Regions from separate parts of the Serratia ficaria genome, predicted to be linked through region 1. Evidence: predicted binding sites of a transcription regulator. Region 1 holds the regulator's gene; each other region holds the start of a gene.
The links. Region 1 encodes PurR, which represses purine synthesis genes. Its sites were predicted from a motif close to CANGCAAACGTTTGCNTG; they were not measured.
Positions count from the first base shown of each region.

Region 2: serA (phosphoglycerate dehydrogenase) is a predicted target of PurR. The motif match lies at 2,986-3,003, and genes of this name have one in related genera.
Region 3: guaB (IMP dehydrogenase) is a predicted target of PurR. The motif match lies at 2,239-2,256, and genes of this name have one in related genera.

Region 1 covers NZ_LT906479.1:2,381,349-2,386,079, forward strand. Annotated here, with positions in the region: gene punC (purine nucleoside transporter PunC) at 1-141, opposite strand, end outside; gene punR (DNA-binding transcriptional activator PunR) at 265-1,209, shown strand; gene purR (HTH-type transcriptional repressor PurR) at 1,206-2,231, opposite strand; gene cydH (cytochrome bd-I oxidase subunit CydH) at 2,555-2,644, shown strand; gene CKW09_RS11295 (C40 family peptidase) at 2,775-3,593, opposite strand; gene CKW09_RS11300 (Grx4 family monothiol glutaredoxin) at 4,010-4,357, shown strand; gene rnt (ribonuclease T) at 4,425-4,731, opposite strand, start outside.
Region 2 covers NZ_LT906479.1:4,288,957-4,293,687, forward strand. Annotated here, with positions in the region: gene CKW09_RS20215 (YecA/YgfB family protein) at 1-74, opposite strand, end outside; gene zapA (cell division protein ZapA) at 395-724, shown strand; RNA gene ssrS (6S RNA) at 767-949, shown strand; gene CKW09_RS20230 (5-formyltetrahydrofolate cyclo-ligase) at 1,004-1,612, shown strand; gene serA (phosphoglycerate dehydrogenase) at 1,665-2,903, opposite strand; gene rpiA (ribose-5-phosphate isomerase RpiA) at 3,208-3,864, opposite strand; gene CKW09_RS20245 (LysR family transcriptional regulator ArgP) at 4,070-4,731, shown strand, end outside.
Region 3 covers NZ_LT906479.1:3,932,339-3,937,069, reverse strand. Annotated here, with positions in the region: gene CKW09_RS18595 (glycoside hydrolase family 31 protein) at 1-765, shown strand, start outside; gene xseA (exodeoxyribonuclease VII large subunit) at 771-2,147, opposite strand; gene guaB (IMP dehydrogenase) at 2,318-3,781, shown strand; gene guaA (glutamine-hydrolyzing GMP synthase) at 3,906-4,731, shown strand, end outside.

The sequences.
Region 1 (4,731 bases):
GAGGCTGGCGCTGATGGCGCCGGCGGAAATTTGCAGCTCTTCCCGCATGGCGCCGAAGGCCGGCAGGTACATGTCGGTCGCCAGATAACCCAGCATGCTCAGGCCGGCGAGATAGAACATAAAGCCAAAGGAATTTCGCATGGTATTTCTCGTTGGTATTTTGTTGTCGCAGGTTTTTAGCGCCGGCAAGTGTATCCGGCTGGATCTCTGCTTGTGAAACGGTAATATTTGCAAACTGCTGTTAAAAAAATTGAAGGCAAGACGATGTGGTCTGAATATTCTCTGGAAGTCGTGGACGCGGTGGCCCGCACCGGCAGTTTCAGCGCGGCGGCGCAGGAGCTGCACCGGGTGCCCTCGGCGGTCAGCTATACCGTGCGTCAGCTGGAGCAATGGCTGGCGGTGCCGCTGTTTGAACGGCGCCATCGCGATGTGGAACTGACGCCGGCCGGCGCGCTGTTCATCAAGGATGCGCGGGTTGTCATCAAAAAAATGCTCGACACCCGCCGCCAGTGCCAGCAGGTGGCCAACGGTTGGCGCGGCCAGCTGAAAATCGCGGTGGACATCATCGTCAAACCGCAGCGCAGTCGCCAGCTGGTGCTGGATTTCTATCGTCACTTTCCCGATGTCGAATTACTGATGCAGCCGGAGGTGTTTAACGGCGTGTGGGATGCGCTGGTCGACGGGCGGGCGGAGATGGCGATCGGCGCAACGCGCGCGGTGCCGGTCGGCGGCGGCTTCGCCTTCCGCGACATGGGCGACATGAACTGGCTGTGCGTGGTCAGCCCGCAGCATCCGCTGGCGCTGCTGAGCGGCCCGCTGAATGACGACCAGCTGCGGCCTTATCCTTCGCTGTGCCTGGAAGATACCTCGCGCAGCCTGCCGAAGCGCGTGACCTGGACGCTGGACAACCAACGGCGGCTGGTGGCGCCGGACTGGACCTCGGCGCTGGACTGCCTGTGCGCCGGGCTGTGCGTCGGCATGATGCCGGCCCATCGGGCGTTGCCGCTGGTGCGGCGCGGGGAGCTGGCGGCGCTGCAGCTGCAGCAGCCTTTTCCCGCCAGCCCGTGCTGCCTGACCTGGCAGCAGGATAAGCCGTCGCCGGCGATGGCCTGGCTGCTGGACTATCTGGGGGACAGCGAAACCCTGAATCAGGAATGGCTGAGCGAAGCGGCGCCGGAGGCCGGGCGGGCTTCCGGCGGCGGGGATTAACGGCGGTAGTCGACGAACGGGCCGTCGGCGACCGAACGGCGCTCGATCAGTTTCGGATGCACCTCGATCACCTGCGATTCCTCGCGCTTGCTGATGATGCGATCCAGCAGCATGGTGAAGGCCATTTCGCCCAGGCGTTCCTTCGGCTGGTGGATGGTGGTCAGCGCCGGCGTGAAGTAGCGGGCGTTGCGCACGTTATCGTAACCGATCACCGAAATGTCCTGCGGCACCCGCAGCCCCAGTTCGTCGGCGGCGCAGATGGCGCCCATCGCCATGATGTCGCCGCCGCAGAACACCGCGGTCGGACGCTGTTTCTGCGACAGGATCTGATGCATGGCCTTGTAACCGGACTCCGGCTCAAAGTCGCCCTGTACGATCCATTCGTCGCGCACCTCGATATTGGCTTCCTGCATCGCCTTCAGAAAGCCCTGATGTCGCCCGCCGCCGGTGTTGCGCGCCAGCTGCCCAGGAATGGCGCCGATGTCGCGGTGGCCGCGCTCAATGAGATAACGGCCGGCCAGATAACCGCCCTCGAAGGCGTTGTCGATGATGGTGTCGGTAAAATCGCCGCGCGCCGCGCCCCAGTCCATCACCACCATCGGGATATTGCGGTAGTCTTCCAGCATGCCCAACAGCTGGTCCGGGTATTCCGAGCACATCACCAGCAGGCCGTCGACGCGCTTTTGCGCCAGCATCGCCAGATAGGCGCGCTGCTTGTCCAGGTTGTTATGCGAGTTGCACAGGATCAGCGTGTAGCCTTTGCTGTAGCAGCTGTTCTCCACCGCTTCGATCACTTCGGCAAAATAGGGCGCCTCGCTCGAGGTGGCCAGCAGGCCGATCGACTTGGTGTGATTGACCTTCAGGCTGCGCGCCACGGCGCTCGGCGAGTAATGCAATTCTTTGATCGCGGCCCATACGGCCGCTTTGGTTTCTTCGGCGACGAAACGAGTCTTATTGATGACGTGCGAAACGGTGGTGGTGGAAACGCCAGCGCGTTTGGCCACATCTTTAATCGTTGCCATGTAAGAAATGACTCCTGAACTCACATGTTGCAGCATGTAAGTGTGATGTTAATCGTTTGCCTGCGTAGATCCTTCTCCAGAGAAGCGAAAACCGAGTTTTTAATGTGTTGAAGTCTTCAGCGCTGGTCAGGAGGGGCATTGTTGCCGGTACGCAGTTGTGAACTGCGAATTTTGTCGCATATTGAGCAAAAGGGGAAGAGGTAATCGGCATTATAAACCGGGAAATGATAACAAGATTTTATTGGCGAACTGTGGGAAAATGATTTGACGTACTAATTGTACGCCTTTTATCCTTGGGAAAGCCTATCTGAGAAGGAGTAGTAATGGATACCGATCTGAAGATGTCGCTGTTCACCACCCTGTGTGCGCTGGCCGTGATCATTGCCTTCAGCTTCACCGCTGCGCTGAACTGAATTCCCGGCATTAACAGGCGCAGCTTGCTGCGCCTCGTCGCTTTCCCCGCGGTTATCCCCGTTCTTCTGCAACAAACGTCCCGTTCGCCAACGCCTGGAGGTTCTCCGGCCACTTCGGCCGCGCTAAGTATTAACGAATGGTTTTCGGCGTGACGACCCGGCGCGCGCCGATATAGTGGTTCTGCCAGTAGTCGTTGTCGAGCTGGCTGATGCGGATCTCTTCACCGGTGCGCGGCGACTGGATGAATTTGCCGTTGCCCAGATAAACCCCAACGTGATCGGCCACGCCGCGGTTGTTGATGCGGAAGAACACCAGATCGCCGCTTTCCAGCTCGCTTTTCTTGATGGGCGCGGCGTCGCGCAGGTGATACATCTCATTGGCGGTGCGCGGCATCTTGATTTTCACCACGTCCTTATAGGCGTAATAAATCAGGCCGCTGCAGTCAAAGCCGGTACGCGGCGAGCTGCCGCCCCAGCGATAAGGCTTGCCCATTTGATCCATCAGCTTGGCCATGGCGGTTTGCTTGGCGTGTTGATAGCGTTTTTTATGCGCCGGGCTGAGCTTCAGCGGCTTATCGTCGTGCACCAGTTTGGCGGTAGCCATCCCGGCACTGCGGTGGCGGCCGTAGCCTTTTTTGTAACCCTTCTTCGGTGGGGTCACCTTAATTTTGGCGATTTTTTGGGATTTGGTTTTCGATTTGGCGCTGACGATCTTTTTGGCCGTTTTCTCTGATTTGGTCTTGGCGACCTTGGTTTTTTTCTCTGGGGCCGCCACTTTCACTTTTTTGCTGGCCTTGACCGCTTTCTTTTTCTTGCGATCGTCCGGCCGCGCTTCATTGACATGGCTCTTGCGCTGCTCGGCGGCAATACGCGCCTGCGGCGCAGCGTGCGCCAGATTGAAGAATAGCTGCGTAAACAACAGCACAAAAAGCGTAAGAATTAAACGCATGTCGACGTCACCAGCCTTGGCCCCGAAACGGATATCGAAAGAGTCACAGTATTCCCGAATTTCGCCATATAAAACAGCGGAGAACTCATAAATAATAATCCATATTGTGAGAAAACGTTAATAGCCTTTTTTTTGGTTTAAAATCAGCCCGTTGATGTATAAAAAATCATCAGTCTCGCGTTGCGGTTTTAATTAAACGCCGGGCGGGGGGCGACGAAATATATTAGTGAAATGGTCGGATTAAAAATGTTATTCTGAGCCTAAGTTTTAACCGGAATGGCGTTGCCGGTGAGGCGCGATCGGCACAGGGCGAATGTCCTTGCAAAAGATGGCGTTTTCTTGCGACTGTTCCAGCCGCTACAATAGCCCGTGTGATGCATGTTGTAGCCATGAGATGTGGCTTGAGGAAGCAATAAATGACGACGACGATTGAAAAAATTCAGCACCAGATCGCTGAAAACCCTATTTTGCTGTACATGAAAGGCTCGCCAAAACTGCCGAACTGCGGTTTTTCCGCACAGGCCGTGCAGGCGCTGTCCGCCTGCGGCGAACGCTTCGCCTACGTTGATATTCTGCAGAACCCGGACATCCGCGCCGAGCTGCCCAAGTACGCCAACTGGCCGACCTTCCCGCAGCTGTGGGTTGACGGTGAATTGGTCGGCGGTTGCGATATCATCATCGAAATGTATCAGCGCGGCGAGCTGCAGCAGCTGATCAAAGAAACCGCAGAGAAATACAAAGAGCAGGAAGACCAGCAGCCTTAATCGGCGGGGCTTGTTGCCATAGAATATCGGGCGGCGCCAGTGCGAACTGGGCCGCCCGATTTTTTTGTCACGCGTCGGACTCGGGCAGCGCCAGCGGCCAGCCGCCGAGGCGCTTCCAGCGGTTGACCAGCTCACAGAACAGCAGGGCGGTTTGCTCGGTGTCGTACAGCGCCGAGTGCGCCTGGCTGCTGTCGAAAGGCATGCCGGCGGCGATGCAGGCTTTGGCCAATACCGTCTGGCCCAGCACCAGCCCGCTGAGCGCGGCGGTGTCGAAGGTGGCGAACGGATGGAACGGATTGCGCTTCAGGCCGGCGCGTTCGGCGGCGGCCATCAGGAAGCTGTGATCGAAGTTGGCGTTGTGCGCCACGATGATC
Region 2 (4,731 bases), 1.9 Mb from region 1:
GTCAGCGCGACCGCCTGCTGATTGAGGGCAACGGTCAAAGATTGGTAACTTGGAAATGTATTCTGTATAGACATGCGCATTCGTCATCGTTGGCAGGATAAGTTCGTGTTATGCTACCACCAAGGTCCGTCGCTATACCAGATAAGCGCGACACCTCAGTGGCTAGTTATAATCGTGATGTGGCAGGTTTTACACTGCGCCGGCAGGGGGCAAGATGGCGGTAAATACGCATTTTGAAACCCTTTTTTGACTGGTAATGTCTGTCACAGTAGATTACAACCAGGTACTGAAAAAGGGGTTGTATCTTGGTACCGAGGTATATATAGTGGCGCCCGCTTTGGAGGCCCGGCAAGGGCAGACCGGGGCTGGCGCGAAATTTAGGCAGGAAGGTGGCATGTCTGCACAACCGGTAGATATTCAAATTTTTGGCCGCTCGTTAAGAGTCAATTGCCCGCCAGAACAACAAGATGCGTTGAACATGGCGGCGGACGATCTTAACCAACGGTTGCAAGATCTTAAAGTTCGCACTAGAGTCACAAATACTGAGCAACTGGTTTTTATCGCGGCATTGAACGTTTGTCACGAACTTGCTCAAGAACGGTTGAAAACCCGTGATTATGCGTCCAATATGGAACAACGCATTCGTATGCTGCAACAGACCATTGAACAGGCACTGCTTGAACAGGGTCGCATCTCTGAACGTCAGGATGCACAATTCGAATAACTTAAGCTGTTGAAAACCGAGGTTTTCGGCAGCGAGTACAAAATTTCTCTGAGATGTTCGCCAGCGGGCCAGTCCCCTGAGCCGATATTTAGTACCAACAGAATGTGATGATCCGCGATCGGTGTGCATGCTCGGCCCGCCGAGAAGCCTTAAGATTGCGACAGCACGTTCACCTTGAACCATGGGTTCAAGGGTTACAGCCTGCGACGGCATCTCGGAGATTCCCCTTTCTCAGCGGGTTATGTGTGCTGAACACCCACACTGAGCAAGCCTGACGCCATGCCTTTTCAACCTCTATTTTCCCGGCAACGCCAACACGTTCGCCAGCAAATTCGCCAACGTCGGCGCGAACTCACGCCCGAACAACAGCAGCTCGCCGCTCAACAAATAGCCGAGCGCGTCGCCACGCACCCGCGAATTATGGCGGCGCAAAGCGTAGCGGCGTTTTTTTCGTTCGACGGCGAGCTCGATACCGCTCCGCTGATCGAACGGCTGTGGCAGTCGGGCAAGCGCGTTTATCTGCCGGTACTGCATCCGTTCAGCCCGGGCAATCTGCTGTTCCTGCGCTATGCGCCTGATACGCCGCTGGCGCGCAACCGTTTCAATATTCTGGAACCGCGGCTCGACGTGCGCGCGGTGCTGCCGGCAGGCGCGCTGGAGGTGGTGCTGACGCCGCTGGTGGCATTCGACGATGCCGGCCAAAGGCTGGGCATGGGCGGCGGCTTTTACGACCGTACCTTGCAGAACTGGCGGCGCGGCGGCCCTTACCCCATCGGGCTGGCCCACGACTGCCAGCGGGTGGCGCTGCTGCCGACCGAACATTGGGATATTCCGCTGCCGGAAATTATCACCCCGTCGCGCCGCTGGGCGTGGCCGGACGACAAATAGAAAAGGCCGGATAATCCCGGCCTTTTTCATTATCGCGATCGCGCTGGCGCAATCAGAGCAGCAAACGGGCGCGAATGGTGCCGTCGATAGCCTTCATGCGCTGCAGCGCAGCATCGGCGCGTGCGGTTTCCGCTTCGATGTCGATCACCACGTAGCCGATTTCCGGACCGGTTTGCAGGTACTGCGCGGCGATGTTCACCCCTTCTTCGGCGAAGATCTGGTTAATCTGCGTCAGCACGCCCGGGCGGTTTTCATGGATGTGCAGCAGACGGCTGGCGTTCGGGCCATGCGCCGGCAACGAGACTTCCGGGAAGTTGACCGCCGACAGGGTCGAGCCGTTGTCGGAGTATTTCGCCAGCTTGCCCGCCACTTCGTCGCCGATGTTCTCCTGCGCTTCCTGCGTGGAGCCGCCGATGTGCGGCGTCAGCAGCACGTTGTCGAACTCGCACAGCGGCGAGTTGAACGGATCGCTGTTGGTCGCCGGCTCTTCCGGGAACACATCGATCGCCGCCCCGGCCAGGTGATTGCTGGCCAGCGCGTTGCACAGCGCCGGGATATCCACCACGGTGCCGCGCGAGGCGTTGATCAGGATCGCGCCCGGCTTCATCAGCGCCAGCTCTTCCGCCCCCATCATATTCTTGGTCGACAGGGTTTCCGGCACGTGCAGCGTCACCACGTCGCTCATGTTGAGCAGATCGGACAGATGGCGCACCTGCTGAGCGTTGCCCAGCGGCAGCTTGTTCTCGATGTCGTAGAAGAACACCTTCATGCCCAGGCCTTCCGCCAGAATGCCCAGCTGGGTGCCGATGTGGCCGTAACCGATGATGCCCAGCTTCTTGCCGCGCGCTTCATACGAGCCGACGGCCAGCTTGTGCCATACGCCGCGGTGCGCCTTGGCGTTGGCGGCCGGGATGCCGCGCAGCATCAGCAACAGCTCGCCCAGCACCATTTCGGCCACGGATCGGGTATTGGAGAATGGCGCGTTAAACACCGGAATGCCGCGCTTGGTCGCCGCTTTCAATTCAACCTGGTTGGTGCCGATGCAAAAACAGCCTACCGCGACCAGCTTCTCGGCGGCGGCGAAAACCTCTTCGGTCAGATGCGTACGCGATCGGATGCCGACGAAGTGAGCATCGCGGATGGATGCCTTAAGCGATTCGGTGTCTAACGCACCTTTATGATATTCAATGTTGGTATAACCGGCGGCGCGCAGATTATCTACCGTGCTCTGATGAACCCCTTCTACCAACAGGAATTTAATCCTGTCTTTCTCCAATGATACTTTTGCCATTTACCCGACCCTATGTTCAGACTTCAGAAGCGGCTGTTGTGAAACAGCACCCATCCAACATAACAAAAATAACGCGGGCGGCAATACAAACGATTGCCTGCCCGCCAGTACAAGGCTCAGCCCGGCCGGCGGTTTCTGGCAGAAAATGCCATAGGGAAAGATTTAGACAGAAGCTTTATGGAGCCATCACCAGAAATGTGACATAAGTCACCAAATTTGGCGATTTTAAGAAAAGATATTTTAACCAGTGAATTATGCGGCCGGGGGGATCGCCAGGCCGCATAGCCGCGGTGAGCGCAGCGTTTTATTCGACGACCTTGACGCCGTTCGGCGTGCCGACCAGCGCCACGTCCGCGCCGCGGTTGGCGAACAGGCCGACGGTGACCACGCCGGCGATGCCGTTGATTTTGTTCTCCAGCGCCACCGCGTCGGTGATGCTCAGGTTATGCACGTCGAGGATCACGTTGCCGTTGTCGGTCAGCACGTTCTGGCGATATTCCGGCAGCCCGCCGAGCTTCACCAGCTCGCGCGCCACGTAAGAGCGCGCCATCGGGATCACTTCCACCGGCAGCGGGAACTTGCCCAGCACGTCCACCTGCTTGGTAGCGTCGACGATGCAGATGAATTTGCGCGCGATGGCGGCGATGATCTTTTCACGCGTCAGCGCCGCGCCGCCGCCCTTGATCATCTGCATATGGGCGTTGATTTCGTCCGCACCGTCGACGTAGATATCCAGCGAGTCCACTTCGTTGCTGTCGAACACGTGAATGCCGAGGCTTTTCAGCTTGGCGGTTGAGGCATCGGAACTGGACACCGCGCCTTCGATCTGGTGCTTGATGGAGCCCAGCGCATCAATAAAATGGGCGGCGGTCGAACCGGTGCCGACCCCGACGATGGTACCCGGCGTCACGTAGTCCAGCGCCGCCCAACCCACCGCTTTTTTCAGTTCATCCTGCGTCATAATATGTCCATTGCCTATGTACGAAAACCTGTGCGTATTATAGGGTAAAACGTTATTTTTCACTCAGGCAGGATCACACTTCTTCACCCTGAGCCGCATTTTTAGCCGCGCGGCGGCGAGATGACCGCGTGATTTTTACACCTGCGCAACGGCCAAAATGTGGCATAGTGCCGATATCAATTTTATTTAAGGGATATCTTTTCCGATGAAACGCCCAGACTATCGAACGCTGCAAGCGCTGGACGCGGTGATCCGTGAGCGCGGCTTTGAGCGCGCCGCACAAAAACTCTGCATCACGCAATCGGCGGTATCCCAACGCATTAAACAGCTGGAAAACCTGTTCGGCCAACCGCTGCTGGTGCGCACCGTGCCGCCGCGCCCGACCGAACAGGGGCAGAAACTGCTGGCGCTGCTGCATCAGGTTGAGCTGCTGGAAGAAGAGTGGCTGGGCAACGACACCGGCATCGACACGCCGCTGCTGCTGTCGCTGGCGGTCAACGCCGACAGTCTGGCCACCTGGCTGCTGCCGGCGCTGAAGCCGGTGCTGGCGGACTCCCCGGTGCGCCTGAATCTGCAGGTGGAAGATGAAACCCGCACCCAGGAACGCCTGCGCCGCGGCGAAGTGGTGGGGGCGGTGAGTATTCAGCCGCAGCCGCTGCCGAGCTGCCTGGTGGACCAACTCGGCGCGCTGGACTATCTGTTTGTCGCCTCCAAGGGCTTCGCCGAGCGCTACTTCCCGAACGGCGTCACCCGCTCCGCGCTGCTGAAGGCGCCGGCGGTGGCGTTCGACCACCTCGACGATATGCATCAGGCCTTCCTGCAGCAGAATTTCGATCTGTCGCCGGGCAGCGTACCCTGCCACATCGT
Region 3 (4,731 bases), 1.6 Mb from region 1:
CGCTGGGTGCAAAACGGCGTGATGCACCCGCGCTTCACCATCCATTCGTGGAACGACGACGCCACGGTCAACGAACCCTGGATGTACCCGGCCGTCACCCCGGCGGTGCGCGAGGCGATCAACCTGCGCTACCGGCTGATGCCGTATTTCTACACCCTGCTGTGGCAGGCCAGCGCCGACGACGAGCCGATGCTGCGCCCGACCTTCCTCGATCATGAGCACGACGCGCGCACGCTGGAGGAAACCGACGATTTCCTGATCGGCCGCGATCTGCTGGTGGCCAGCGTGGTGGAGCAGGGGCAGCGCCGGCGCCCGGTATACCTGCCGGACAACGGTGACGGTTGGTACTGTTTCTACAGCGGGCAATGGTTCAGCGGCGGCCAGACGGTGGTGCTGGACGCGCCGCTGGAGCGCTTGCCGCTGCTGGTGCGCGCCGGGGCCGGGTTGCCGCTGTCGCAGCGGCTGGCGCATGTGGACGCTGCCGCCGACGATCGGCGCGAGCTGCGGCTGTACCCGATTAAAGGCTGTGGCAGCGCGTCAGGGCTGTTGTTCGAAGACGACGGGGAAAGTTATGGCTGGCGGCAGGGCAACGCGCTGTGGTTGCGCTGGGAGCTGCGCAGCGACAATCAGCGGCTCATGCTGACCCTCACCCCCGAAGGGCAGTTCCGCCCGGCGTGGCGTACGCTGCAGCTGAGCCTGCCGGCCGGCGAAACGCGCGCGCTGTGGGTTAACGGCGAGCCGGGCGAGAGTTTTACGTTGGAATAGGGCGGTTACTGGGCCGCGCGCTTCTTGCGCGGCTTCCTGGCGACGGTGATGGTTTTCACCTCGCTTTCCACCCAACCATCCTGCAGACGGGTTTTCAGCAGTTCGCCGACCTGCGCCTGTTGGGTGGTTTTCAGCAGCTCGCCGCGCGGGGTTTGCGTCACGCTGTAGCCGCGCGCCAGCGTCGCCAGCGGGCTGACCGCCTCGAGCTGGCTGCAGGCCACGCCGAAGCGTTGGCGGTAGGCGTTGAGCCGGCGCTCCAGCGCCTGCTGCAGGCGGTATTCCTGCTGCTGCACCCGTTGCTGATAGCGGTGGATGCGGCCCTGCGGCTGCATCTGCGCCAGCCGCTGCTGGGCGCGCTCGCTGCGGCGCGACGCCAGGCGCAGCTGGTTTTGCATGCCGTCTTCCAGGCGGCGCTGCAGCCTGAACAGCAGCGTTTGCTGGCGCGCCAGGCGCAGGTGCGGATGCTGCTGCTGCAAACGGTGGTTGATGCGGGTGAACTGCTGCTGCCGCTGGGCCAGATAGTAGTCCATCGCCATTTCCAACCGCTGCTGCTGCGACTGCAGCTGGCGCAGCAGCTCCAGCTGATTGCGGCTGACCAGCTCGGCGGCGGCGGAGGGGGTAGGGGCGCGCAGATCGGCGACAAAGTCGGCGATGGTCACGTCGGTCTCATGGCCGACGGCGCTGACGATCGGAATGCGGCTGGCGAAAATTGCCCGCGCCACCCGCTCGTCGTTGAAGCTCCACAGGTCTTCCAGCGAACCGCCGCCGCGGCCGACGATCAGCACGTCGCATTCGTCACGGCGGTTGGCGGTGTCGATGGCGCGCACGATCTGCAGCGGCGCTTCCGCGCCCTGCACCGAAGTGGGGTAGATGACGATCGGCAGCGAAGGATCGCGCCGCTGCAGCACCTGCAGGATATCGTGCAGCGCCGCGCCGCTGGCGGAGGTGATCACCCCGACGCGCTTGGCCGGGGCGGGCAGCGGCTGCTTGAACTGCTGATCGAACAGCCCTTCGGCGCTCAGACGCTGCTTCAACTGCTCGAACTGCTGCTGCAGCAGGCCGTCGCCGGCGGGCTGCATGCTCTCGGCGATCAGCTGGTAATCGCCGCGCGGTTCGTACAGCGTAATGCTGGCGCGCACCAGCACCTGCTGGCCGTTCTGCGGCCGGAAGGTGGTGCGGCGGTTGCTGTTGCGGAACATCGCACAGCGCACCTGCGCGCGATCGTCTTTCAGGGTGAAATACCAGTGGCCGGAGGCGGGCTGGGAGAAGTTGGAGATCTCGGCGGAGAGCCAAATCTGCCCCATTTCCATTTCCAGCAGCTGTCGAACCGTCTGATTCAGGCGGCTTACGGTAAAAATGGGCGGCGAGGTAGGTAGCGACATGTGACCCAGATCAAATTTCAAAACAATCACTTAATTGGTCGATACTACATGGCTGAAAAAGGTAATCAAGAGTTTTTGTAAGAAAGTGCTGGAGGCAACCGATTACGCTCTGTATAATGCCGCGGCAATATTTTATCTTTTTCACAGCCCACCCTGGTGAGATATTGCCCATGCTACGTATCGCAAAAGAAGCTCTGACGTTTGACGACGTTCTCCTGGTTCCAGCACACTCCACGGTTCTGCCTAACACTGCAGAGCTCGGCACTCAACTGACCAAAAATATCCGCCTGAATATCCCTATGCTGTCCGCAGCCATGGATACCGTGACCGAATCCGGCCTGGCCATCGCGCTGGCGCAGGAAGGCGGCCTGGGCTTCATTCACAAAAACATGTCCATCGAGCGCCAGGCTGAAGAAGTCAGCCGGGTGAAGAAACATGAAAGCGGCGTAGTCACCGACCCGCAGACCGTTACCCCCGCCACCACCCTGAAAGAAGTGAAAGAGCTGACCGCCCGCAACGGCTTCGCCGGCTACCCGGTCGTGACCGAAGAAAACGAACTGGTCGGCATCATCACCGGCCGCGACGTACGCTTCGTGACCGATCTGAACCAGCCGGTCACCGCGGTGATGACGCCGAAAGGGCGTCTGGTCACGGTGAAAGAAGGCGAAGCGCGTGAAGTGGTGCTGCAGAGAATGCACGAAAAACGCGTTGAGAAAGCGCTGGTGGTGGACGACAGCTTCCACCTGCTGGGCATGATCACCGTTAAAGACTTCCAGAAAGCGGAACGCAAACCGAACGCCTGTAAAGACGAGCACGGCCGCCTGCGCGTAGGCGCGGCGGTAGGCGCGGGCGCCGGCAACGAAGAGCGCGTTGACGCGCTGGTCGCCGCCGGCGTTGACGTACTGCTGATCGACTCTTCCCACGGCCACTCCGAAGGCGTGTTGCAGCGCATTCGCGAAACCCGCGCCAAATACCCGGAGCTGGAAATCGTCGGCGGCAACGTCGCCACCGCGGCGGGCGCCAAGGCGCTGGCTGAAGCCGGCGTGAGCGCGGTTAAAGTGGGTATCGGCCCTGGCTCCATCTGCACCACCCGCATCGTGACCGGCGTGGGCGTACCGCAGATCACCGCCATCGCCGATGCGGTCGAAGCGCTGGAGGGCACCGGCATCCCGGTTATCGCCGACGGCGGCATCCGCTTCTCCGGCGACATCGCCAAGGCCATCGCGGCCGGCGCGTCCTGCGTAATGGTCGGCTCCATGCTGGCGGGCACCGAAGAATCCCCGGGCGAAATCGAGCTGTATCAGGGCCGTTCGTTCAAGTCTTACCGCGGCATGGGCTCTCTGGGCGCGATGTCCAAAGGCTCTTCCGACCGTTACTTCCAGACCGATAACGCCGCCGACAAGCTGGTGCCGGAAGGCATCGAAGGCCGCGTGGCTTACAAAGGCATGCTGAAAGCCATCGTGCACCAGCAGATGGGCGGCCTGCGCTCCTGCATGGGCCTGACCGGCTGCGCCACCATCGACGAGCTGCGCACCAAGGCGGAGTTCGTGCGCATCAGCGGCGCCGGCATTCAGGAAAGCCACGTGCACGACGTGACCATCACCAAAGAGTCACCGAACTACCGCATGGGTTGATTTCAGGGGCTGCGGCCGGCGCATTTGTTCGCGCCGTCCGCTGCCCACTGCCTGGCCTCGCCGACTGAAATCGTCCTGACGATTTAGATTTTTCCTTTTTCTCTGTTGCTGGAATTCGCCTCACATGACAAAAAATATCCATAAGCATCGCATCCTTATTCTGGATTTCGGTTCGCAATACACCCAACTGGTCGCGCGCCGCGTGCGTGAGATCGGCGTTTACTGCGAGCTCTGGGCCTGGGACGTTAGCGAAGAGCAGATCCGCGAATTCAACCCGAGCGGCATCATCCTCTCCGGCGGCCCGGAAAGCACCACCGAAGCCAACAGCCCGCGCGCCCCCGAGTACGTGTTCACCGCCGGCGTGCCGGTGCTGGGCGTGTGCTACGGCATGCAGACCATGGCGATGCAGCTGGGTGGCCATGTGCAGGGTTCCAACGAGCGCGAGTTCGGCTACGCGCAGGTGGAAATCGTCAACGAGAGCGCGCTGCTGCGCGACATCGAAGACGCCATCAGCCCGGCGGGCAAACCGCTGCTGGACGTGTGGATGAGCCACGGCGACAAAGTGACCGCCATCCCGTCCGGCTTCGTGACCGTCGCCAGCACCGACACCTGCCCGTTCGCCATTATGGCCAACGAAGAAAAACGCTTCTACGGCGTGCAGTTCCACCCGGAAGTGACCCACACCCGCCAGGGCCAGCGCATGCTGGAGCGTTTCGTGCTGGATATCTGCCAGTGTGAAGCCCTGTGGACCCCGGCCACCATCATCGAAGACGCGGTTGAACGCATCCGCCAGCAGGTGGGCGAAGACCACGTGATCCTCGGCCTGTCCGGCGGCGTGGATTCCTCGGTGACCGCGATGCTGCTGCACCGCGCCATCGGCAAGCGCCTGACCTGCGTATTCGTCGACAACGGCCTGCTGCGCCTGAACGAAGCCGACCAGGTGCTGGAAA